3 regions of the Streptomyces sp. NPDC055400 genome follow, and region 1 is predicted to be linked to each of the others. Evidence: riboswitches for the same ligand, from Rfam matches in the RefSeq annotation. Region 1 holds a riboswitch; each other region holds the start of a gene.

Region 1 (7,625 bases):
TTCGGTCCCGACGACGTCCCGGACGAGCGCGGGGACGGCCGCGGCGTCCCAGCCGCGCTCCTCCATGCCCTCGGCCGCGCGCCGGCACAGCTGCTCCAGGAGGTCGATCGCGTCGGCGGCGCTGCGGGCGGGACCGCTGACGAGGCCCGTCAGTTCGGCCGGCACCTTCACGGGGGCGCCGGGCTCGCCCAGCAGCTCCTTCTCGACCAGGCCGAAGTGCTCGGCCAGGCAGGCCCGCAGGCCGGGCAGCGCGTTCGCGGTGCCGCCCCACACCTGCGAGGCGCGCAGCACGGCGAGCACGAGGTTCACCCGCGGCTCGCCGACCGGCCCGCCGCCCAGGATGTGCAGACCGTCGCGGATCTGCACGTCCTTGATCTCGCACAGATAGCCGTCGATGTGCATCACGAACTCGTCGAAGTCGCCGTCGTCCGGCTGCTCGTCGACATGCAGGTCGTGGTGGAGCTCGGCGGCCTTGACCAGCGTCCAGATCTGGGCGCGCACGGCCGGCGCCTTCGTCGGGTCCAGGTCCGAGACGAGCGCGTACTCGTCGAGGAGCTGCTCCAGCTTCGCGAGGTCGCCGTACGTGTCGGCGCGCGCCATCGGCGGCACCAGGTGGTCGACGACCGTGGCGTGCCCGCGGCGCTTGGCCTGCGTGCCCTCGCCCGGGTCGTTCACGATGAACGGGTAGATCAGCGGCAACTCGCCGAGGACGGCGTCGGGCGCACAACTCCCGCTCAGGCCGAGGCCCTTGCCCGGAAGCCACTCCATGGTGCCGTGCTTGCCCATGTGGATGACGGCGTCCGCGCCGAAGCTGTTCTCCAGCCAGCGGTACGCGGCCATGTAGTGGTGCGACGGCGGCATGTCCGGGTCGTGGTAGATCGCGATCGGGTTCTCGCCGAAGCCGCGCGGCGGCTGGATCATCACGACGACGTTGCCGAACTGGAGCGACGCGAGCACGATGTCGTCGCCGTCGACGTAGAGGGAGCCCGGCGGCTCGCCCCACGCCTCCAGCATCGCCTCGCGCAGCTCGGGCGCCAGCTTGTCGAACCAGGCGCGGTAGTCGGCGAGCGGCACGCGCGCGGGCGCCGACGCCAGCTGGTCCTCGGTGAGCCACTCGACGTCGTGGCCGCCCGCCTCGATGAGCCGGTGGATCAGCTCGTCACCGTTGTCCGGGTAGCCGTGGACGCCGTAACCGGCCTCGCGCAGCGCGTCCAGGACACGGACGGCGGAGGCGGGCGTGTCGAGGCCCACCGCGTTGCCGACCCGCGAGTGCTTGGTCGGGTAGGCGGTGAAGACGACGGCGAGCTTCTTCTCGCCGTTCGGCTTGTGGCCGAGACGCGCGTGGCGCACGGCGATCCCGGCGACGCGCGCGGCGCGCTCGGGGTCGGCCGCGTACACCGGGACGCCGTCGGGGCCCTCTTCCTTGAAGGAGAACGGCACCGTGACGATCCGGCCGTCGAACTCGGGAATCGCGACCTGCATCGCCGCGTCCATCGGCGACAGGGCGGCGTCCGACGCCTCCCAGGCCGCCTTCGACGACGTGAGGCAAAGACCCTGGAGGACGGGGATGTCGAGGTCGGCGAGCGCGCCGATGTCCCAGGCCTCCTCGTCGCCGCCCGCGGACGCCTGCGAGGCGTGTGCACCGCCCGCCGCGAGCACGGTCGCGACCAGGGTGTCGGCCTCGCCGAGGAGCGTGTACAGGCCGGGGTCGGCGCCGCGCAGCGAACCGCAGTACACCGGGAGGGAGTTGACGCCGCGCGCCTCGATCGCGTCGCACAGCGTGTCCACGAACGCGGTGTTCCCGGACAGCTCGTGGGCGCGGTAGAAGAGCACGCCGACGGTCGGACGGCCCTCGACGCGGGCACGGCGGCCGTGCACCCCGTACTCCGGCATCTTCTGCGGTTCGGCGCTGTGCCGCTCCTGCGCGTCACCGGCCCGGCCGTGCCCGTTGAGGAGCACGTCCTGGACGAGGAAGCGGGCCAGCTCGACGAGGTTGCCGGGACCGCCCTCGACGAGATAGCGCAGCGCCTCGGCCACGGCGCCCGCGTGCACGGTCGACTCGGCCATCAGCTCCGCGTCCGGGACGCTCTCGCCGCCGAGCAGGACCGTCGGCACCCCGGAAGCCTTCAGCGCCGCGAGTCCGTCCTCCCAGGCGCGCTTGCCGCCGAGGAGCCGTACGACGGCGATGTCGACGCCGTCGAGCAGCTCCGGCAGTTCGCTCTGCACGTCGACGCGGGTCGGGTTCCCGATCCGGTAGGGGGCGCCGGAGGCCCGGGCCGCCAGCAGATCGGTGTCTGCGGTCGACAACAACAACACTGTGCTCATGCGGGCGCTCCCGGTGGAATGAAAGGCAGTCCTGACGGAGCGCCGGACTCGATGAGCCGCCACAGCGCGTCCGTGTCCGCGTGTTCTTCGATCAGATCGCCGAGCCGGTCGAGCTGCTCCTCGCGCAGCGCGCCGAACGACGTGTCGGGCGCCGGCACGAAACGGCGGCCCGCGGCGGCCGCGACCTCGCGCAGGAACGCCCGGCGGAAGCCGTCCGCCTCCAGCGAGCCGTGCCAGTGCGTGCCCCAGACGGAGCCGACGCGGCACCCGTCCAAGAAGGCTTCTCCGCCCGTGATTTCGGCGACCCCGTGATGGATCTCGTAGCCCTCGACGCGCTCGCCGAGCGCCTCGCCGACGGGCCGGGCGAGGGTCTTCTCGCGCGCGAACCGCACCCGTACGGGAAGCAGCCCGAGCCCGTCCACGGCGCCCGCGCGCGACTCGACGTCGTCCTCGATGCGCTCGCCGAGCACCTGGAGGCCGCCGCAGATCCCGAGGACCGGCCGGCCCTCGGCGGCCCGGCGCGCGAGGGCGCCGGCGAGGCCGCGCTCGCGCAGCCACTGAAGTGCCTTGACGGTGCCGCGCGTTCCCGGCACGACGACCAGGTCCGCGTCGACGAGCTCCTCGGCCCGGTCGACGAACCGCACGACGACGCCCGTCTCCGCGGCCAGGGCGTCCACGTCGGTGAAGTTCGACATCAGCGGGACGGCGCAGACGGCGACGCGCAACACGTCCTCGCCGACCGGGGCCGTGGTCTGCGACTCGCGCACGGAACCGCGCAGCGACACGCGCAGCCCGTCCTCCTCGTCGATGCCGAGGCCGTGCCGGAAGGGGAGAACCCCGTACGCGGGGCGCCCGGTCAGGTCCTTGAGCATGTCGAGGCCGGGCTCGAGGAGCGAGACGTCCCCGCGGAACTTGTTGACCAGATAGCCGGCGAGCAGCTCCTGGTCCTCGGGCGCGAGCAGCGCCGTCGTGCCGAAGAACGACGCGAAGACGCCGCCGCGGTCGATGTCGCCGACCACGAGCACGGGCAGCCGCGCGGCCCGGGCGATCCCCATGTTGACGATGTCGGTGCGGCGCAGGTTGATCTCGGCGGGCGATCCCGCCCCTTCACAGATCACGGCGTCATAGCTGCCCCGGAGTTCCTCCAGGCATCCCACGACGGTGTCCAGAAGTGCCGCCTGCCGTCCCCCGTGGTAGCCCCGAGCGCTCAACTCGCCCACCGGCTTGCCCATGAGCACCACCTGGCTGCTCCGGTCACTGCCCGGCTTCAGCAGCACGGGGTTCATCAGGGCGCTCGGCTCGACGCGGGCGGCCTGCGCCTGCATGGCCTGCGCCCGCCCGATCTCGGCTCCCTCGCGCGTGACGAAGGAGTTGAGGGACATGTTCTGCCCCTTGAACGGCGCGACCTTCACCCCCTGCCGCACCAGCCACCGGCAGATCCCCGCGGTGACGACGCTCTTCCCGGCATCGGACGTGGTCCCTGCCACCAGCAGTCCGCCACCACTCACGACTTCCCCCTCCGCAACAGTGCCCGCCCGGCGACACACACGCCGAGGGCCAGCCAGCTCACGCGGCGCGACAGCCGCGCCGCCCGCTCGACGTCGGCGGTCTCCACGGCCCGGCCCGACGCGTTCAGTACGGGCCGGTGCTCGACCCGCCCGCCGTACGACAGAGTCCCGCCGAGCCGCACCCCGAGCGCCCCCGCGAACGAGGCTTCGACGACACCGGCGTTGGGGCTCGGGTGCAGCCGCGCGTCCTCGCGCCACGCGGTGAGCGCGCCGCGCGGACGGCCGCCGGCGACCGCGGCGAGCACGCCGGTCAGCCGCGCTCCCGGCCAGCCCGCCACGTCGTCGAGGCGCGCGGAGGCCCAGCCGTAGCGGCGGTACCTGGCCGACTTGTGCCCGACCATGGCGTCCAGCGTGTTCACGGCGCGGAACGCGACGAGCCCGGGGACGCCGGCGACGGCGCCCCACACGAGCGCGCCCACGACGGCGTCGGAGGTGTTCTCGGCGACGGATTCGACGACGGCCCGCGCGATCCCGTCCGCGTCCAGGGCCTGCGGGTCACGCCCGCACAGATGCGGCAGCCGCTCGCGCGCCGCGTCCACGTCACCGGCGGCCAGCGCGCCCCCGATGGCGCGCGCCTCGCGCCCCAGCGACGTACCGCCGACGACCGCCCAGGTGGCGGCGGCGGTCAGCGCGGCGGAGGCGGCGGGGGAGTGGCGCACGGCGCGCGCGGCGAGGCCGCCGGCGACGGCGGCGCCCCCGGCGCACACGGCGGTGTGCACGGCGCCCCACCCGCGGTGGTCACGCCACAGCACGCGCTCGACGGCGCCCGCGGCCCGCCCGAACGCGGCGACCGGATGCCCGCGGCGCGGATCGCCGATCAGGAGGTCGCCGAGGAGTCCGGCGGCGCTGCCGTACGCGAAGACGCGCTCGGCCCGCACGGTCAGCCCGCCGCTACGGCGAGGGGAACCCTTGTACTCGTTCTGGGCGGGAGCACCCGCAACTGGCAGCCGCGCATGGCGATATGTCCTCACTCAGGGTGTCCACGCCCTGGTTGGAAGAGACCGGCGGCGAGAGTTCCTGGCTCGCGGGGATCACTCCCCGGTGACAGTGGCGGGACCGCGCCGGATTCGCACCGGCTTCCTCTCCTGCTGCCGTAGATGGCCCCGGAAGTCCACCACGCCCCGCGAACGCCCGTCAACTTGCCGTTGACCTGCGAAGGGAGAGTGTGCTGAGGCCCACACGAAGCGGGGTGCCGGACGCCTTCGCGTCCCGCACCCCGCTCTCCTGCCGGTTACCTCCGGTCAGGCGACGATCAGGAAGATCCCGTAGCCGACGGCCGCCGCGCACAGGGCGAAGCAGGCGTACGCGCCGGAGACGGCGAGCCCCGCCGAACCGCCCTGGGCCGCCGCCGACTCCCGCTTGGTGAGCCCGACGATGCCGAGGGTGAACAGGCCCACGAGGGCCACCGTGATCACGAGGCTGACTCCGAACACGGAGCCGAGTGCTGCCCAGTCGATGTGCATAGCGCTGCTGCTTCCTTAGACCGTGGCCGGTCGCGCGGACTCCGCCGAGGGCGGGGCGGGCGGGGCGGGGATGGTGGTCTTCACGTCGGTGCCGAGGTCCGCGACCGTGCCGGCGGGCGGCGGGGTGACGGCCGCGATCGCGGTGGTCACGACGCCGGCGGGCTCCGCCGGAACCTCGGTGTCGTCGTCCGTCACGTTCGTGTGGTCGACCGAGTTGCGCCGGGACAGCGCCCAGATGGTGCCCGCGCCGGCGATCAGGAGCAGCGCGGTGACGGCGACGCCCCACGTGCCCTGCTTGGTGAGGAACTCGGCGCCCGCGCCGACCAGGCCGGCGGCCGGCAGGGTCAGGCCCCAGGCGATGAACATGCGGGTCGCGGTCGACCAGCGGACCACGCCGCCCTTGCGGCCGAGGCCCGCGCCCATCACGGCGCCGGAGCAGACCTGCGTCGTGGAGAGCGAGAAGCCGATGTGCGACGAGGCGAGGATCGCGGTCGCGGCACTGGTCTGGGCGGCGAAGCCCTGCTGCGGCGCGAGCTCCGTGAGGCCCTTGCCCATGGTGCGGATGATGCGCCAGCCGCCGAGGTATGTACCGAGCGCGATGGCCGTACCCGCCGAGACGATGACCCACATCGGGGGGTTGGCACCGGGGTTGAGGACGCCGCCCGTGATCAGGGCGAGCGTGATGATGCCCATCGTCTTCTGTGCGTCGTTCGTGCCGTGCGCCAGCGAGACCAGGCCCGCGGAGGCGATCTGCCCGGCGCGGTAGCCCTTGGCGGTCGCCTTCTGATCGGTCTTGCTGCCGATCTTGTACGTCAGCCGGGTGGCCAGCGTCGCGGCGATGCCCGCCACGAGCGGCGCGGCGACGGCCGGCAGGAGGATCTTGGTGACGACCGTGCCGCCGTCGATCGACGACCAGCCCATCGACATGACGGCGGCGCCGATAAGGCCGCCGAAGAGCGCGTGGGACGAGCTGGAGGGCAGGCCCACCAGCCACGTCAGCAGATTCCAGAGGATGGCGCCCACCAGCGCGGCGAAGATGACCTCGGTCTTCAGTCCGTCCTCGTTGATGATGCCGCCGGAGATCGTCTTGGCGACCTCCACGGAGAGGAAGGCTCCGACGAGGTTCAGCACGGCGGACATGGCCACCGCCGTCTTGGGCTTGAGAGCGCCGGTCGAGATGGTGGTGGCCATCGCGTTGGCTGTGTCGTGGAAACCGTTCGTGAAGTCGAACACGAGAGCGGTGACGATCACGATCCCGAGGAGAAGCGTGATGTGTTCCATTTACCCAGGCTTCTGTTGGACGTCAGTGGCTCGGTGAACGTAGGCAACCTGAGTGAACGGAAGATGAACTGGGGCGGGCGGTGCGGTGACTCGAAGCGGAGTGCCGCCACTCCGTTGGAAGCGGGGTGGCGGCGCGGGGCCGTTCGTGAAGCGGAACGGTGGCTCAATCAAGCGGAAGTAGGCCTTCCGCTAGCCGCGGGCGAACCTCCGCAACTGGGTCTGTGAACCGTTGAAGAGATTCTGGTCACCCGGCAGTCCGCCGCTGTTGTCGTACTGCCAGAACGTCCAGTACGACCAGCCCGACGGCAGCGCCCCGGCGGACTCGTCGTAGCGGGCGAGCCATAGCGCGTGGTTGCCTGCGAAGGCGGTGCTGTTGCCCGTGCACTTCTTCCACCAGTGGTAATTGGTGTAGATCACCGGCCGGCGGCCCGTCCTGCGCCGCACCTCGTCGCTGAACGACCTGATCCAGGAGATCATCTTCCCCTTGCTCAGGCCGTAGCACTTCTTCGAGCTGTACGGGTTGTACTCGATGTCGAGCGCCGGCGGCAGCGTCCAGCCGTCCGCCCGCCACCCGCCCCCGTTGCGCACGAAGTACGAGGCCTGCGTCCGGCCGGACGACTTGTTCGGGAGCGCGAAGTGGTACGCGCCGCGGATGATGCCCGCGCTGCGCGCTCCGTTGTACTGCCGGCTGAAGTAGGGATTGAGATAGGTGGTGGACTCGGTCGCCTTGACGTAGACGAACCGTGCGCCCTTGCTCTTGGCCTTCTGCCAGTTGACGTTCTTCTGGTGCGACGAGACGTCGTGCCCCTTGGTGCCGCCCGCCGCGGACGCCGGAGCCTGTGCGAGAGCGGTCCCCCCGAACGTCAGGGCGGCGAGTGATGTCGCGGTCGCGATGTGCGCGCGGCGACGGGACGGTTTGTGACCACGAGCCATATTTCCCCCCGGAATGGCGACGTGCATGACAAATCCCACCGGAGGCTACCGGAAG
Region 2 (7,625 bases), on a different contig from region 1:
TTGTTACGGGGCCGCTACACCGGGTGTCGCTCGCGTAACGGTCTCCCGTACACCGCACCCGCGGCGTACGTCGCCCAAGGGGCCCATACAGCGAGTTGCCCCTCGAACGTCACGGCTGGAACGGATGGCCTCCGACCCTGCCCATGGTCAGTGGTACCGCGCCCGAGTGGCCCGGAACACCCCCGGGGGTTCCGCGGTGCGCATGGGGCGCCGACGGGCCTCGACTTCACCGCCTGCCCGGCCCCGTATAGTTCACGCCGCAAAGATGCAGTTCAACGCACTCGGCCTCGAGGCTTCAGCGGTACGGGCGGCAACTGCGGCGCAGCCAGCGGCTCCCCGTCGTACCCCTTCACCTCCCCGAACCTCGACCCGCCCATCCAGTCTTCGCGGGCCTGAGTGATGTCATCCTGCGACCGGCCGATGAAGTTCCACCACATGATCAGTTCCTCGTCGAACGGCTCGCCGCCGAGGAGCATCAGGGAAGCGTCCGACTCGGCGCGCAGGGGGAGTTCGGTGCGGCCGCAGCCCAGGTAGAGCATGGAGCCGGGCAGGACCGGTACGCCGTCGACGTGAGCCTCGCCCGACATGGACAGGACCGCGTACTCGAAGTCCGGCTCGAGGGGGACGCTGAGATCGGCCCCGCGCGTGAGGCTGAGGTCCGCGCCGACGATGGGCGTGTACGTCGTGCCGGGTGACGCGGCGCCGTCGAGCTCGCCGAGGATCAGGGTCGCGCTCAGACCGGGGGCCGTGACCTTGGGCAGGTCGGCGTGGTGCTCGAAGCGGGGTTCCGTGTGGCGGTGGCTGTCCGGCAGGGCGACCCACAGCTGCGCGCCGTGCAGCAAGCGGGCGTGCGGGCGCGGGCTCTCCTCGGAGTGGCTGATGGCCCGTCCGGACGTCATGAGTCCCAGCTCGCGGGGCCTGATCGTCTGGAGGCTGCCCGTGGAGTCGCGGTGCAGCACCTCCCCCTCGTGCAGCCAGCTCACCGTCTGCAGCCCCATGTGGGGGTGTGGCGGCACCTGCATGCCGGGTTCGTCGGCGATGTCGTCGGGCCCGTAGTGATCGACGAAGGCCCAGGCGCCGACCATGCGGCGGCCGAGGTTCGGAAGCAGCCTGCGGACCTCGGTGGACTCGCCGAGCTTCACGCGCCGGGGGGAGAGGAGTTCACGTACGGGCTCCGCCACGACGAAGCCCCGGCCGCCGCACATGGTCGGCACCGCCTCGCGATCAAGATTGCTCATGGCTCACAACCTAGACCCGTCCCGGCCGTCCCGTCAGGCACGCGTACGGGTGGACCCGCGCGCTCACCAGGACGGAATATGCGCCGGGTCCGTGCCGTTGACAGCGGTCGAGGAGGCACCAGTGGTGAACACGGTCAACTACTACACGCAGGGCACCCCGGCGGAGCGCTGGGAGCGCGCGCGGAAGTTCTTCGACGCCAAGGAGTACACGCTCGCGGCGCAGATCCTCGACGACCTGCTCGCCGAGATCCCCGAGCAGGTGGCGGCGCGGCTGCTGCTGGCCCGCGCGTACTACCACTCGGCCCAGCTGGGCCGCGCCGAGGCCGAGCTGCGCACGGTCGTGGAGCGTGACCCGGTCGAGCACTACGCCCGTCTGATGCTGGGCCGCACCCTGGAGCGCCAGGGCCGCCACGAGGAGGCGGGACCGCATCTGCGGATGGCGGCCGCGTTCGCGGGCGACTTCGGCGACGCCTGAGCGGTACGGCAGGGGACCGTGTGAGCGGTACGGCGGGACCGCCTGAGCCGTGCGGCCGGGACCGCCTCAGCGGTACGGCCGGGGGCGCCCTGTCCGTACGGTCGGGGGCCGGCCGTACGGACGGTCGGCCCCGATTCGGGCACGCTACGGCCCCGCCCCCGGCCCCGCTGATCTGCGGCTCCGCTAGCCTGGCGGGACGATGAGCAACCGTTTCGAGACGTCATGGGGCGAGTTCGACCTCGCCCGCTTCCCCGAGGATCCCCGCGACCCGCTGCGCGCGTGGGATGCCGCGGACGAGTACCTGCTGCGGCATCTCGCCGACAGCGCCACCGGTCTTGCGGGGTCGGTGGTCGTGATCGGCGACCGGTGGGGCGCCCTCGCCACGTCCCTGGCCGGGCACTGCGACCGGCCCACCGCGATCTCCGACTCCTACCTCGGGCAGCGCGCGACCCGCGCCAACCTCGACCGGGCCGGCTTCGACGAGAACGCCGTGCGCCTGCTGACCACCCAGGACACCCCGCCGGAGCGCGTGGACGTCCTGCTCGTACGCGTCCCCAAGAGCCTGGCGCTCCTCGAGGACCAGCTGCACCGCATCGCGCCCGCCGTCCACGAAGACACCGTGGTGATCGGGACCGGCATGGTCAAGGAGATCCACACCTCGACGCTGAAGCTGTTCGAGCGGATCATCGGCCCGACCCGCACCTCCCTCGCCGAGAAGAAGGCGCGGCTCATCTTCACCACGCCGTTCCCGGCGCTCGCCCGGCCGCGGAACCCGTGGCCGCACACGTACGCACTGCCCGACGGCGTCGGCCCCGTGTCGGGCCGGACCGTCACCAATCACGCCGGTGTGTTCTGCGCCGAGCGCCTCGACATCGGCACCCGTTTCCTGCTCCAGCACCTGCCCCGCAGCGAGGGCGCCGAGCGCGTCGTGGACCTGGGCTGCGGCAACGGCGTCGTCGGTACGGCCATGGCGCTGGAGAACCCGCGCGCCGAGATCGTGTTCACGGACGAGTCGTTCCAGGCGGTGGCGTCGGCCGAGGCGACCTACCGGGCGAACATCGACCCCTCTGAACACCCCGAGGCGAGGGCTGAGTTCCTCGTGGGTGACGGTCTCACGGAGCTCCCCGCGGGCAGTGCGGACCTCGTCCTCAACAATCCGCCGTTCCACTCGCACCAGGCGACGACCGCCGCCACGGCCATGCGCATGTTCTCCGACGCGCGGGACGCGCTGCGTCCGGGCGGTGAGCTGTGGGTCATCGGCAACCGCCACCTCGGCTACCACGTGAAGCTGCGCCGCCTGTTCGGCAACAGTGAACTCATCGCCAGCGACCCGAAGTTCGTGGTCCTGCGCGCCGTCAAGAAGGAGCGCGAGCCGCGTTCATAGGCGCGCCGGGCGCCACGAGGGGGAGGCGCGGGCACGGCACGTTGCCCGGTCGCCCCACGCATCAAGGACAGGACCGAACCCGTGACCAGCCGCGTCACCTTGATCTCTGCCGCCACGAGCCGGTCGCTGCGGGAGGCCCGGTTCGATGACGGGTGTCCGCTCGACGCGAGCGCCGCGGCACGGGCCCGGGCGGCGGCCGGTTCCCTGCCCGCGGCCGAGCGGCTGCTGGTCTCCCCCACGGTGCGCTGCCGGGAGACGGCGACGGCCCTCGGACTCGCCGCCGTCGAAGCGCCGGAGCTGGCCGGGCTCGACGTGGGCCGTTGGCGGGGCCTGACGCTCGACGAGGTGAGCGCCGAGGACCCGGCCGGCCTCGCCCTCTGGCTCTCCGAGCCGGCCGCCGCGCCGCACGGCGGGGAGTCCGTACGGGCCCTGTGCGAACGGGTCGCGCGCCGGCTGGACGCGTCGGCGGAGCTCGACGGCCGGACGCTCGCCGTGGTGGAGCCGGAGGTGGTGAGGGCGGTGGCCGTCACGATCCTCGACGCGCCCGGATCGGCGTTCTGGCGGCTCGACGTACCGCCCCTGACGGCGACCGATGTCAGCGGGCGCTCCGGGCGCTGGAATATCCGGCTCGGACGGGCGCTCGGCCCGCCCGAGGACGGCGCCGGGAGCTGACCCGGAGCAGACCCTGAGTAGACCACCTGCTCATCGCTGCTCCCTACTGGCTCGACGGTGAGCAGCACTCCCTTCCAACTGCCTCCGGAGGCCCGCCCGTTGAAGCCCGATGCCGCAGGAGCAGTGCCGCGAGCGCACACCGCAGGCAGTCGCTGTCCGTCGCTCTCGCGGGTTCGTCCGCCTCGCCGTCCGGACCTTCGCTCCCCCGTCGGTCCCGCGGGCCGTGGCACCCGTGCGACGGGCAGCCGACCAGTGACTCGATCTCCCTCAGCAGCTCCTCGCTCTCTTTCGCCCGCTGCGCCAGGACGCGTAATCGCGCGCTCTGACCGCCGATCTGCCGCCTGCCGGCGATCAGTTGCTCGTACTCCTCCAGGGTCAGCGCGACCGCCTCGCGGCCGCCGAGTGTGATGTGGCGCGGTTGGGGGTGTCTGGCCACGCGGGTCTCCGCCCTCGGAAGAAAGCGAGAGGGCCGACCGGATGGTTCCGGCGGCCCTCTGCGCTCGATCGCCTGTCTGGGTCCGGGCTGTGGCGCGGTTCTCTCAGCGGGGTACGGGAGTTGCCTTGCCGCACGCGACGGCCTCGGCGCGCGGGGCGAGCTGACGCTGCGCCAACTCACCGAAGATCAGGCCGAATCCGGTCCACATGGTGAGCTGGATGGCGAGGGCCGAGGTGCGGAACCGCCACAGCAGCGTGGCGGGGAAGTCTCTCGGCACTTCGTTGACGACCGGCAGGAACGCGTACGCGAGCCCGATCGCGAGGACGAAGAAGGCGACCGCGGCCACGGTGGCGTACCAGGTGCCCAGGCGGGGAGCGAGCCGTTTCCCGATGATCACCGCGGCGAGGACGAGGAGCACGCTGAGCAGCATCATCAGGAAGTACAGCGTCGTGCGCTTGCTGATGGTGCCGGGATCGCCGACGGACGGCGGGTTGGCGGGGTACTTCAGGAACGGCACGACGTACACGGCGAGCAGGGCCGTGCCGGCGAGCAGGAGTGCCGTGGCCCGTGGGGTGAAGCGGCCGACGCGTCCGAGCGCGAAGCAGTACGCGAGGGCGGCGATGCCGCCGAAGGCGATGCCGTAGAGCAGCATGCCGGTGGCGAGGCCGCCGGTGGACTGCATGCTGCGGCTGACGACTTCGACCTCGTGGTGGTGCGCGGGTGCGTGGGCCTCCTCGTAGCCGATGGCGCTGTCGACGCTGGGTTCGCCGAGGAGGTAGGCGACGATCAGGGCGAGCAGGCCGGCGCCGAGGCCGGCGAGCATGCCGCGTACGAGAAGGTTTCTCACTGTTGCGGAGTTCATGAGCTTTGCGGCGTCCCTCGTCAGTGGCAGGGGAAGCCGAGCAGGTGGCGGGCGTCGTGCACCCATTCATGCACGCCCTCGCCCGAGACGACGGCCGTGGCGCCCTGCTCGGCGCCGACGAAGTAGAGAAGGACCAGCATCAGGATGCCGAAGAAGACCGCCCAAGGGGCAATCGCCTTCAGGGGCAGTGCTGCGGGAAGAACGGGGGTGGTGGCTGTCGGCTGAGCGACGGTCTGCGCCATGGCAGGACCTCCTCTGGGAGTTCGCGTCCCATCTCGGTGGTGCACAAGTACGACAGCTGCGGGTCTGACTCGCGAGGTCCTTGCCCGTCCGGGCGAGTAGCTCGTCTCACAGTGGCGCGACCGTGCCGGATTCCCACCGGCTTCCGCTTCGCCGTCGTCGATATCGGAGAGACCGTACCGCGTGCGGAGCGCACGGCCAAGACCGGGCCGCCCGGCGTGACCTTGGCCATGACCGGCACCAGGACGTCCTGACCTGCGGTTTGGCAAGTCTCCCTCAGGACGCGGAGGTTCTCAGGAAGCGGATGTACGGGCGCTCGCCCGGCTCGGTGGCCTCGGAGGCCCGGGCGATCTGGACGCGCCGGCGCTCGCCGCCGGACAGGTGTGCCAGTCGCGGTGCGCGCGGTCGGTGAGACCGGTGCGGGCGAGGGCGGACATCCACTCGCCGCGCGTGCCCGGCGCCGACGAGGCTGCGACCCTGCTGCGCAAGGGACTTGAGGCGATTCCCGCCGAGTGGCTCTCCGCGTCCTGGCCCCGGGGTGAGACTGTCCGGGCGGGGGGCATCGTGTCTCGCCCGGACAGCCACGCGCAGAGGGACATCCCTCAGCCGCGGTACGTCTCCAGCAGCCTCAGCCACACCTCGCTCACCGTCGGATACGACGGGACCGCGTGCCACAGGCGGTCGATCGGGACCTCGCCCGCGACGGCGACCGTCGCCGAGTGGACGAGTTCGCCGACGCCCGGGCCGACGAACGTCACGCCCAGGAGGATCTCGCGGTCGAGGTCGACGATCATGCGGGCCCGCCCGCGGTAGCCGTCGCCGTACAGACCGGCCCCCGCCACCGAGGCGATGTCGTAGTCGACGGCGCGGACGCGGTGGCCCGCCGCCTCGGCCTCCGCGAGCGTGAGGCCCGCCGAGCCCGCCTCGGGGTCGGTGAAGACGACCTGCGGGACGGCGGAGTGGTCGGCGGTCGCCGCGTGGGCGCCCCAGCGGTCCGTCTCCAGGAGCGGGATGCCCTGGGCGCGGGCCGCGATGGCCGCGCCCGCGATACGGGCCTGGTACTTGCCCTGGTGGGTCAGCAGCGCGCGACGGTTCACGTCCCCGACCGCATACAGCCAGGTGCTGCCCTCGACGCGGAGGCTGTCGTCGACGGGGAGCCAGGAGCCGGGTTCGAGGCCGACGGTCTCCAGGCCGATGTCTTCGGTGCGGGGCGCGCGGCCCGTGGCGAAGAGGATCTCGTCGGACTCCAGGGTCGAGCCGTCGTCCAGGGTGGTGACGACGGTGCCGCCCTCCCGGGTGACCCCCTTCACGGAGACGCCGGTCCGTACCTCCGCGCCGGCCTCGACGAGGGCCTGGGTGACCAGCTCGCCGGCGAAGGGCTCCATCCGGGACAGCAGCCCCGACCCCCGTACGAGCATCGTGACCTGCGAGCCGAGGGCCTGCCAGGCCGTGGCCATCTCCGCGGCGACGACTCCGCCGCCCACCACGACGAGACGGCCCGGCACCTTCTGCGCGCTGGTGGCCTCGCGGCTCGTCCACGGCTCTACGTCGGCCAGGCCGGGGAGGTCGGGGAGCGCGGCGCGCGTGCCCGTGCAGACCGCGACCGCGTGCCGCGCCGTGAGGACCTGCTCGGTCCCGTCGGGCCCGGTGACCGCGACCCGGCGGGGGCCCGCGAGGCGGCCCTTGCCCCGGTAGAGGTCGGCACCGATGGCCTCCAGCCAGCTCACCTGGCCGTCGTCCTTCCAGTGTGAGGTGTACTCATCACGGCGGGCGAGGACCGCGGGCGCGTCCAGCGGACCCTCCACGGACCGCTGCAGACCCGGCAGACGCCTGGCGTCGGCCCGTGCGATGACCGGGCGCAGCAGGGCCTTGCTGGGCATGCACGCCCAGTAGGAACACTCGCCGCCGACCAGCTCGCTCTCCACCACCGCGGTACTGAGGCCCGCGGCCCGTGCCCGGTCCGCGACGTTCTCCCCTACCGGCCCGGCGCCCAGGACCACCACGTCGTATGTGTTCTCATCCGTCATGAGCCCCAGTGTGGTCGCAGGTGTGCGCCGGGGCCACACGGGTACGCGCGCGGAATACGTCCATTACCAGGACTGTTGTGAACAGCGGCTTCAGCACCGCAACCAGGAAGCAGGAAGAGGGCACATCATGAGCAGCACCACCGTGGAGCTCACCAAGGAGAACTTCGACCAGACGGTCACGGACAACGGGTTCGTGCTGATCGATTTCTGGGCGTCGTGGTGCGGGCCGTGCAAGCAGTTCGCGCCCGTCTACGAGAAGGCGGCGGAAGCCAACCCGGACCTGGTCTTCGG
Region 3 (7,625 bases), on a different contig from region 1:
GCGTCCAGAGCCTGCGCCGGTATCCCGCCCACCTGCCTGTCGCTCCGGCCCGACCGGTCACCCGTCACCGACGACCGGTTACGGTGGCCTGGCATCCGCGTCGCCCGGCGCGCCTCCCCCGTCCGACCAGGAGCAGCCCTCATGCCCGAGTCCGCCGTGTCCGCCCGCCCCGCACTGGCCAGGCCGGGCGCGGCGCCCGGCGACGTGGCCGCCGTCTGGTCCGTCGTGACCGGCATGTACGAGGCGTACGCCACCGGGGACCGCGCCCAGATCGACGCCCGGCTCGACCCGGAGGCGACGATCTGGGACCCGGCCACCGAGCCGCTGCTGCTCGGCAAGCCGGACCTGGACCGGGTGCGGGACGAGCGGCCCGAGTCCGGGGACGGGCCCGTGGGGAGCGGACTTCGCCCGTACGACCCGGTCGTCGACGTCTTCGGTGACACGGCGGTCCTGCGCTACTGGCTGCGCGTCGCGTACGCGCCCGGCCCGGACGGCACCCCGCTCCGTCCCGAGCTGCTGCGGAACACGGCGGTCCTGCGCAAGGACCCCGCGGCCGGCCGCTGGCTGATCGTGCACCTCCACGAGGACGTACGGCAGGCGGGCGGGGCGCCCGAGACCGCCTAGCGGAGCGCGCCGGTCTTCGTGGCCAGCAGGAGGCGGCACCGGGGGCTGCCGTCGGAGCGCTCGCCGAGTTCGGGCAGTGCCTGGAGCTCCACGCCGAAACCGGCCGCGACCAGCTCGCTCCGTACATCGCCGAGGCGGAAGCCGCGGTAGTACATGACGAAGGGTGGCCGCCACAGCGCGTTGCGGACCCGCATCGCGCCGTCGAAGGCCAGCATCGACCAGTAGCCGCGGGAGCCGGGCCGCGCCGGAGCCGGCACCGGGAACGCGAAGCGTCCGCCCGGCCGCAGTACGGAGTGGACCTGGGCGAACAGCGCGGGCCGCTGCCGTGGCAGGAAGTGGCCGAACGCCCCGAAGCTGACGACCAGGTCGAAGGCCGGCCCGAAGGGCAGCGCGAGGGCGTCGGCGCGCACCAGGTCCGCGCCGCTCGTGCGGGCCGCGCGGCCCGCCGTGAGCATGCCCGCGCTGATGTCGACCCCGACGGGCCGCTCGCGGCACACCTGCCGCAGCACGCCGAACCCCGCGCCGGTCCCGCAGCACAGGTCGAGTCCGCGCTCGAAGGGGCCCATGCGGCGCAGGGCACGGGCGACCGGTGCGAGCACCGACCGGGGCGTGCGGAACGGCGTGCGGTCGAACTTGGGGGCGAGCAGGTCGTAGCCGTGCTCGACGGAGGACAGCGCCTGGACGGCGAGCTCGCGGACGGTGGGGCCTTCGGGTGCGAACATCGTGGCTCAGCTTAGGCCGCGCCCGGGGCCACAGGGGCTGTGGTGGAGGGTTCGAGCAGGGCTCCCGGGCCGGGTCGGCACCGCGGCCCGTGACGTAAGCCCTTGCCGGACGGCGCCCTCATGGTGTTACAGTGCGGATGGCACATGTGCTAGCCGCCTCTTCGGCGCCGGTGCCAGTCTCCCTCTCCGAATCGCCGCCACAGCGGGATTCGTCGAATCGATGTCAGCGATGCGCCAGGCGGCGCCGACGCGCCGTACCCCGCATCGCTTCTTCCCGGCCACAGGCTTCTCAGGGCTTTCACGGGCCTCTTCGCCCGCCCGCCTCGCGGGGCGTGCAGTCACCGCCCCGATCCCGCCGGATCCCACCTCACTCATGCTCTCGTACGAACGTCCTCGAAAGGACCGATTCCGATGACCACCACACTCGAACCCCCCACCACAAAGGCGTTCACGACGCAGCCGAAGGAGGTCGCGGTCCAGGCCGCGGGCGTCCTCGACACCTCGGGCAACGGGCCCGGGTTCCTGCGCCTCGCCGACCTCCTGCCGACGTCGCACGACGTCCAGGTTCCGACCACCCTGATCCGCCGACTCGGCCTGCGCAAAGGCGACTTGATCCAGGGGACCTGCGGCAGGCCGCGCGTCCTCGCCGAGGTCGGGCAGGTCAACGGGTGCCCCGTCCAGGAGCTGCGCGGGCGGCCCCGGTTCGGTGACCTCACTCCCCTGCACCCGCGGCAGCAGCTGCGCCTCGAAACCGCGAAGGGCGGCGTGACACCCCGCGTCGTCGACCTGTTCACCCCCATCGGCAAGGGGCAGCGCGGGCTGATCGTGGCGCCGCCCAAGACCGGCAAGACGGTGCTGCTCCAGCAGCTCGCCGCGTCCGTCGCCACGAACCACCCCGAGGCCCATCTGATGGTGGTGCTCCTCGACGAACGGCCGGAGGAGGTCACCGACATGCGGCGCTCGGTGCGCGGCGAGGTCTTCGCCTCGACCTTCGACCAGCCCGCGAAGGCGCATATCGCGCTGGCCGAACTCGCCGTCGAGCGCGCCAAGCGGCTCGTCGAGGACGGCCGTGACGTCGTCATTCTCCTGGACTCCCTGACGCGCCTGTGCCGCGCCCACAACAACACGGCCTCGTCCGGCGGCCGTACGCTCAGCGGCGGTGTCGACGCCTCCGCGCTGATCGGCCCCAAGCGGTTCTTCGGCGCGGCGAGGCTCGCCGAGGAGGGCGGCTCGCTCACCATCCTCGCCACCGCGCTCGTCGACACCGGCTCCCGCGCCGACGACTACTTCTTCGAGGAGCTCAAGAGCACGGGCAACATGGAGATCCGCCTCGACCGCGGCCTCGCCGAGCGCCGGATCCACCCCGCCGTCGACCTCACCCAGTCCGGCACGCGTCGCGATGAACTCCTCCTGCCTGAGGCCGAGTTGGCGGTCGTACGCGGTCTGCGGCGGGCGCTTCAGTCGCGGGACGGACACGCGGGGCTCGAGACGCTCGTCGAGCGGATCCGGCAGACACCGGACAACGCGACGTTCCTGCGGCAGGTGCAGTCCACCGTTCCCACCGCGTGAGACGCCCGGCACGCACCGTCCCGGGTCGATCGGCGCGGCAGAATGCGTAATACTCTCACCATGACTTCGAGCATTACTGCTGCGGGAAGCGCGGGGGACGGCGGGACGGTCCGGGTGCGCCGGGCGACCGCCCGTGACGCCAAGCGGCTGACCCGGCTCGTCCGCACGTCACGCGCCTACGAGGCCCCGTACGCGTCGATGGTGGCCGGCTACCGGGTGGGGCCCGACTACATCGAGGCCCATCGCGTCTTCGCCGCGGTCGGCGCCGATGACCTGGTGCTCGGTTTCTACGCGCTCACGCTGGTGCCGCCGGAGCTCGACCTGATGTTCGTCGCCGACGCGGCGCAGGGACTCGGCATCGGGCGGCTGCTCGTCACCCATATGAAGGACGAGGCGCGCGCGGCAGGACTCACCTCGGTCCGCGTGGTCTCGCACCCGCCCGCCGAGGGCTTCTACCGCAGCGCGGGAGCCGTACCCACCGGCACGGTCGCCGCCAGCCCGCCCGCCGTGATGTGGGACAGGCCCGAATTGGAGTTCCCGATCGGCTGACGCGCCCGCGCTCCCGGGGGGACACTCGGGGTGGACGAGGAGGCCGGCTTGGACAACGAGGTCCGACACACCGACGCAGCCCACGGCACCGACGCGGTCCACGCGTTCGACGTCACCGTGGAGATCCCCCAAGGCTCCCGCAACAAGTACGAGATGGACCATTCCGTCGGCCGGATCAGGCTCGACCGGATGCTGTTCACCTCCACCCAGTACCCCGCGGACTACGGATACATCGAGGGCACGCTCGGGCGGGACGGCGATCCGCTCGACGCGCTCGTCCTGGTGGGCGATCCGACGTTCCCCGGCTGCACCGTCGAGTGCCGCGCCATCGGCATGTTCGTGATGCGGGACGAGAAGGGCATGGACGAGAAGGTCCTGTGCGTGCCCGCGCACGATCCGCGCCATACCTCCGTGCAGGACATCGAGGACATCCCCGAGTTCGACCGCCTGGAGATCACGCACTTCTTCGAGGTCTACAAGGATCTGGAGCCCGGCAAGTCCGCCGAGGGCTCGCACTGGGAGGGGCGCGACCTCACGTACGCGGAGATCGCCGCCGCGCGCCGCCGGGCCGACGGCCGACAGGACTGAAGGACAGAGGAGCCGGCCACGACGGCGCGCACGTGTCAGTGCGCGCCGTCCGTCGCGCAGTGCTCGAGAAGGTCCGCGGTCGCCGCGTCGACGACGCGGTAGCGCACGATCCTGCCCTCCTTCTCCCCCTCGACCACTCCGGCCGCGCGCAGCAGCCGCAGCGCCTGCGAGACCGCCGGGTCGTTCATGCCCGTCGCGACGGCGAGATCCGACACGGCCAGGGGTCCCGCCCGGTACAGCGCGAGGAGCAGTGCGAGGCGGCGGGGATCGGCGAGCAGGGAGAACCGGTCGGCCCAGGCGCGGACATGTCCGGGCTCACCGATGGCGGCGATGGCTTCGCAGACCCGGTGGCCGTCGATCGTGCGGCGGTCGGCGCGCTCGGCAGGGACGAGATGCATGGCGCCATCCTCGCAGCCACCGATGTGATCTTGAATACCCGCGCACACCTACGCAGCTGTGCAGCCTTGCAGGCGTCGCCGACCGGCCTCTAGTGTGGGCGGGCCGTGGTGCTCGGGAATTCGGTGACGGTCCCTCAAAGGACCCAGACCGAAGCGGCCCTCGCCACTGTGATCGGGCCCCGGGTCCCTCGGCAACGAGACGATCCGGGACGCCTCGCCCCACCACGCCACTGGCTGCCGCGCGCAGCTGGGAAGGCAGGAGCGGACGCGGACACCCGTCAGCCAGGAGACCGGCCACGGCATCTCACGAAGTGATTCCACGAGGTGTTGGAGCGTGACCGCATGGCCCTGCCCGTAAAGTCCCCGGCGACCGGACGCGACGCGTTCCACTGGCGGCGCGAGGACACCGTCCGCACCGCCGGGCTCCTCGCGGTGATCGCCGCACTCCATGTCGTCGCGTTCGGCGTGCTGTTCCTGCTCGTCGTGCCGGAGCACTACGAGGTGGGGTCGAAGGCTTTCGGCATCGGCCTCGGCGTCACCGCGTACACGCTGGGCATGCGGCACGCGTTCGACGCGGACCACATCGCCGCGATCGACAACACCACCCGCAAGCTGATGGCCGACGGCAAGCGCCCGGTGTCGGTGGGGTTCTGGTTCGCGCTCGGCCACTCCAGCGTCGTGGTCGTGCTCGCCGCGCTGATCGCCGGCGGCACCCAGCTCGCCGGGCGGATCATGAACGAGGGGTCCGCCACCCATCAGACGCTCGGCGTCATGGGCACCACGATCTCCGGCTCCTTCCTCTACCTCATCGCGGCGCTCAACCTCGTCGCCCTGGTGGGGATCCTGCGGGTGTTCCGGGCCATGCGCGCGGGCTCGTACGACGAGGCGGAGCTCGAACAGCACCTGGATTCACGGGGGTTCATGAACCGGATCCTCGGCCGGTTCACCAAGTCCATCACCCGGCCCGGCCAGATGTTCCCCCTCGGCTTCCTCTTCGGCCTCGGCTTCGACACGGCGACCGAGGTCACGCTGATGGTGATGGCGGGCAGCGGCGCGGCGGCCGGACTGCCCTGGTACGCGATCCTGTGCCTGCCGCTCCTGTTCGCCGCCGGTATGAGCCTGTTCGACACCCTGGACGGGACGTTCATGAACTTCGCGTACCAGTGGGCGTTCTCGAACCCGGTGCGCAAGGTGTTCTACAACCTGGCCATCACCGGCCTGTCGATCGCCGTCGCGTTCCTGATCGGCACCATCGAGCTCGTGGGCGTCCTGCACGACAAGCTCGGCCTGCGGGACTCGGTGACCGGCTGGATAGCGGAGCTCGACCTGGACAACGTCGGGTTCATCATCGTGGGCCTGTTCGTCGTCGTCTGGGCGGCCGCCATCGGGTACTGGCGGCTCGCGAAGGTCGAGGAACGGTGGGCCGTGCGGACGTGATCCGGCGGGCCGCCGGGACCGGGACTCCGTATGGTCGTGCGCGTGAGTGAAGCCAGCGTTCCACCAGCGGCGCCCGTGCCACGCAGGTCCGCCCTTCCCGCGGCCCTCACGGTCCTCACGGTCGTGAGCGGCTTCGTCGACGCGGTCAGCTATCTGGGCCTCGGCCGCGTCTTCGCGGCGAACATGACCGGCAACGTCATCATCATCGGCTTCGCCGCCGCGGGCGCTCCCGGGTTCTCCGTCCTCGGGTCGGTCACCTCCCTCGGCGCGTTCCTCGCGGGGGCCGTGTGCGCCGGGCGGCTGACCGGGGTGTTCGCCGGGCGGGCGCGGGAGACCTGGGTGCGGTCGGTGTTCGTCACCGAGGCCGTCCTGCTCGCCGTGGCGACGGCCGTCGCGTTCGCGTGGCCGGGCGGGGCTGTGTACGCGCTCATCGCGGTCCTCGCGTGGGCGATGGGGCTGCGCAACGCGACGGTGCGCAAGCTCGCGGTCCCGGACATGACCACGACGGTCCTCACGATGACGCTGACCGGGCTCGCCTCGGAGTCCTCGCTCGCGGGCGGCACCGATCCGCGAGCGGGGCGCCGGATCGTCTCCGTGGTGGCCATGCTGGTGGGCGCCGCGCTCGGCGCGCTGCTCGTGCTGCACCACGGTCTCGGCTGGCCGCTCCTCGTCTGCACCCTGCTCGTGGCGGCCGCCGCGGCCGGATATCGCGAACCGGCCGCCGACGGGGACGACCTCCGATCGGCCTAGTCCTGCGGGCGCCGCCCGCCCGGGCTCACTAGCGTCCTGACCAGGACCGCAGCTCCCCCTGCCGCTGCGGCACAGGGACCGGAGACGCCTCATGTTCTGCCCGATAGCCACCGTCATCACGACAACCGCCTGCCTGACCGCGCTCGCGCCCGGGTCCGTGAGCGCACACGAGCCCGTCAAGGCGCCCGCCTCGGTGACCGCACCCGACGAGGTGAGCCGGACCGACTCGGTGGGCCGGACCGACCCCTTGACCCGAGCCGACTCGGACGACGAGACCCGCGACCTGGGCCCGGACGGCGGAACCCGCGACCGAGGACCGGACGGCGGAACCCGCGACGGAGGCCCGGACGGCGGAACCCGCGACCGGGGCTCGTCGGACGGCGAGTCCTACGCGGAGGCACGCCTCTCGCCGTCCGCGGTGGTGGGGGCCTCGTCCACCGCCGAGATCACGGTCTACTGCGCCCGCGGCGGGCGGGGCTCCATCACGGCCCGCTCCCAGGCCTTCGCCGGCGGCTCCGTCACGCTCCCCCAGCTGGGCGGCGGGATCGGGCAGGACGGCCGCACGCAGTACCGGGGCACGGCACGCCTCGCCGTCGGGGCCGAGTCCAGCTCGCAGGTGTCCGTGCAGGGAGCGTGCCCCGACGGCAGGCAGTGGAGCACCCCGATGAACGTGAACCGCGACGGCTACCGCGGCGCACGCGCCGGAGTCGGCAGCACCGCCGGCGGCGGCGTGGACCTGGGCAGGATCGGCTTCGGCGCGGCGCTCACGGGCGGCGCCGGCTACCTGCTGTGGCGCAGGACGCGCGCCCCGCGCGAGGACTGACCGGTCCATCCGCCAACCGTCACGTCCGAGGCAGGCGCGCCGTACGTCCGTCGAAGCGCCGACCAACCGCGCGTTGCCGACAGTCACCTTCATCACGAGACCTGTCAACTGCCGTTCCCAGCACCGCGGTTCAGGCCGCGACGGGGGTGAACCGCACCGGCAGGG

What was found. Region 1 has a riboswitch for cobalamin ahead of ACWIGU_RS19695 (cobalamin biosynthesis protein). Riboswitches for the same ligand answer to the same signal wherever they lie in the genome.
Region 2: it holds a riboswitch for cobalamin, as region 1 does, so the genes downstream of both, ACWIGU_RS16940 (CbtB domain-containing protein) here and ACWIGU_RS19695 (cobalamin biosynthesis protein) in region 1, are expected to answer to the same signal.
Region 3: it holds a riboswitch for cobalamin, as region 1 does, so the genes downstream of both, ACWIGU_RS08070 (HoxN/HupN/NixA family nickel/cobalt transporter) here and ACWIGU_RS19695 (cobalamin biosynthesis protein) in region 1, are expected to answer to the same signal.

What each region holds. Positions count from the first base shown of each region.
Region 1 covers NZ_JBSHLM010000007.1:63,971-71,595, reverse strand. The annotation lists gene cobN (cobaltochelatase subunit CobN) at 1-2,325, opposite strand, end outside; gene ACWIGU_RS19700 (cobyric acid synthase) at 2,322-3,833, opposite strand; gene ACWIGU_RS19695 (cobalamin biosynthesis protein) at 3,830-4,771, opposite strand; cobalamin riboswitch at 4,883-5,024, opposite strand; gene ACWIGU_RS19690 (hypothetical protein) at 5,135-5,356, opposite strand; gene ACWIGU_RS19685 (anion permease) at 5,372-6,637, opposite strand; gene ACWIGU_RS19680 (lysozyme) at 6,827-7,570, opposite strand.
Region 2 covers NZ_JBSHLM010000005.1:601,854-609,478, forward strand. The annotation lists gene ACWIGU_RS16915 (pirin family protein) at 273-1,238, opposite strand; gene ACWIGU_RS16920 (tetratricopeptide repeat protein) at 1,360-1,713, shown strand; gene ACWIGU_RS16925 (methyltransferase) at 1,913-3,097, shown strand; gene ACWIGU_RS16930 (histidine phosphatase family protein) at 3,179-3,769, shown strand; gene ACWIGU_RS16935 (CbtA family protein) at 4,309-5,067, opposite strand; gene ACWIGU_RS16940 (CbtB domain-containing protein) at 5,088-5,309, opposite strand; cobalamin riboswitch at 5,347-5,501, opposite strand; gene ACWIGU_RS16945 (dihydrolipoyl dehydrogenase family protein) at 5,910-7,334, opposite strand; gene trxA (thioredoxin) at 7,462-7,625, shown strand, end outside.
Region 3 covers NZ_JBSHLM010000002.1:795,008-802,632, forward strand. The annotation lists gene ACWIGU_RS08040 (YybH family protein) at 142-624, shown strand; gene ACWIGU_RS08045 (class I SAM-dependent methyltransferase) at 621-1,346, opposite strand; gene rho (transcription termination factor Rho) at 1,758-2,915, shown strand; gene ACWIGU_RS08055 (GNAT family N-acetyltransferase) at 2,976-3,464, shown strand; gene ACWIGU_RS08060 (inorganic diphosphatase) at 3,513-4,052, shown strand; gene ACWIGU_RS08065 (ArsR/SmtB family transcription factor) at 4,088-4,450, opposite strand; cobalamin riboswitch at 4,540-4,763, shown strand; gene ACWIGU_RS08070 (HoxN/HupN/NixA family nickel/cobalt transporter) at 4,793-5,887, shown strand; gene ACWIGU_RS08075 (YoaK family protein) at 5,930-6,637, shown strand; gene ACWIGU_RS08080 (hypothetical protein) at 6,729-7,460, shown strand; gene ACWIGU_RS08085 (cytochrome P450) at 7,591-7,625, opposite strand, start outside.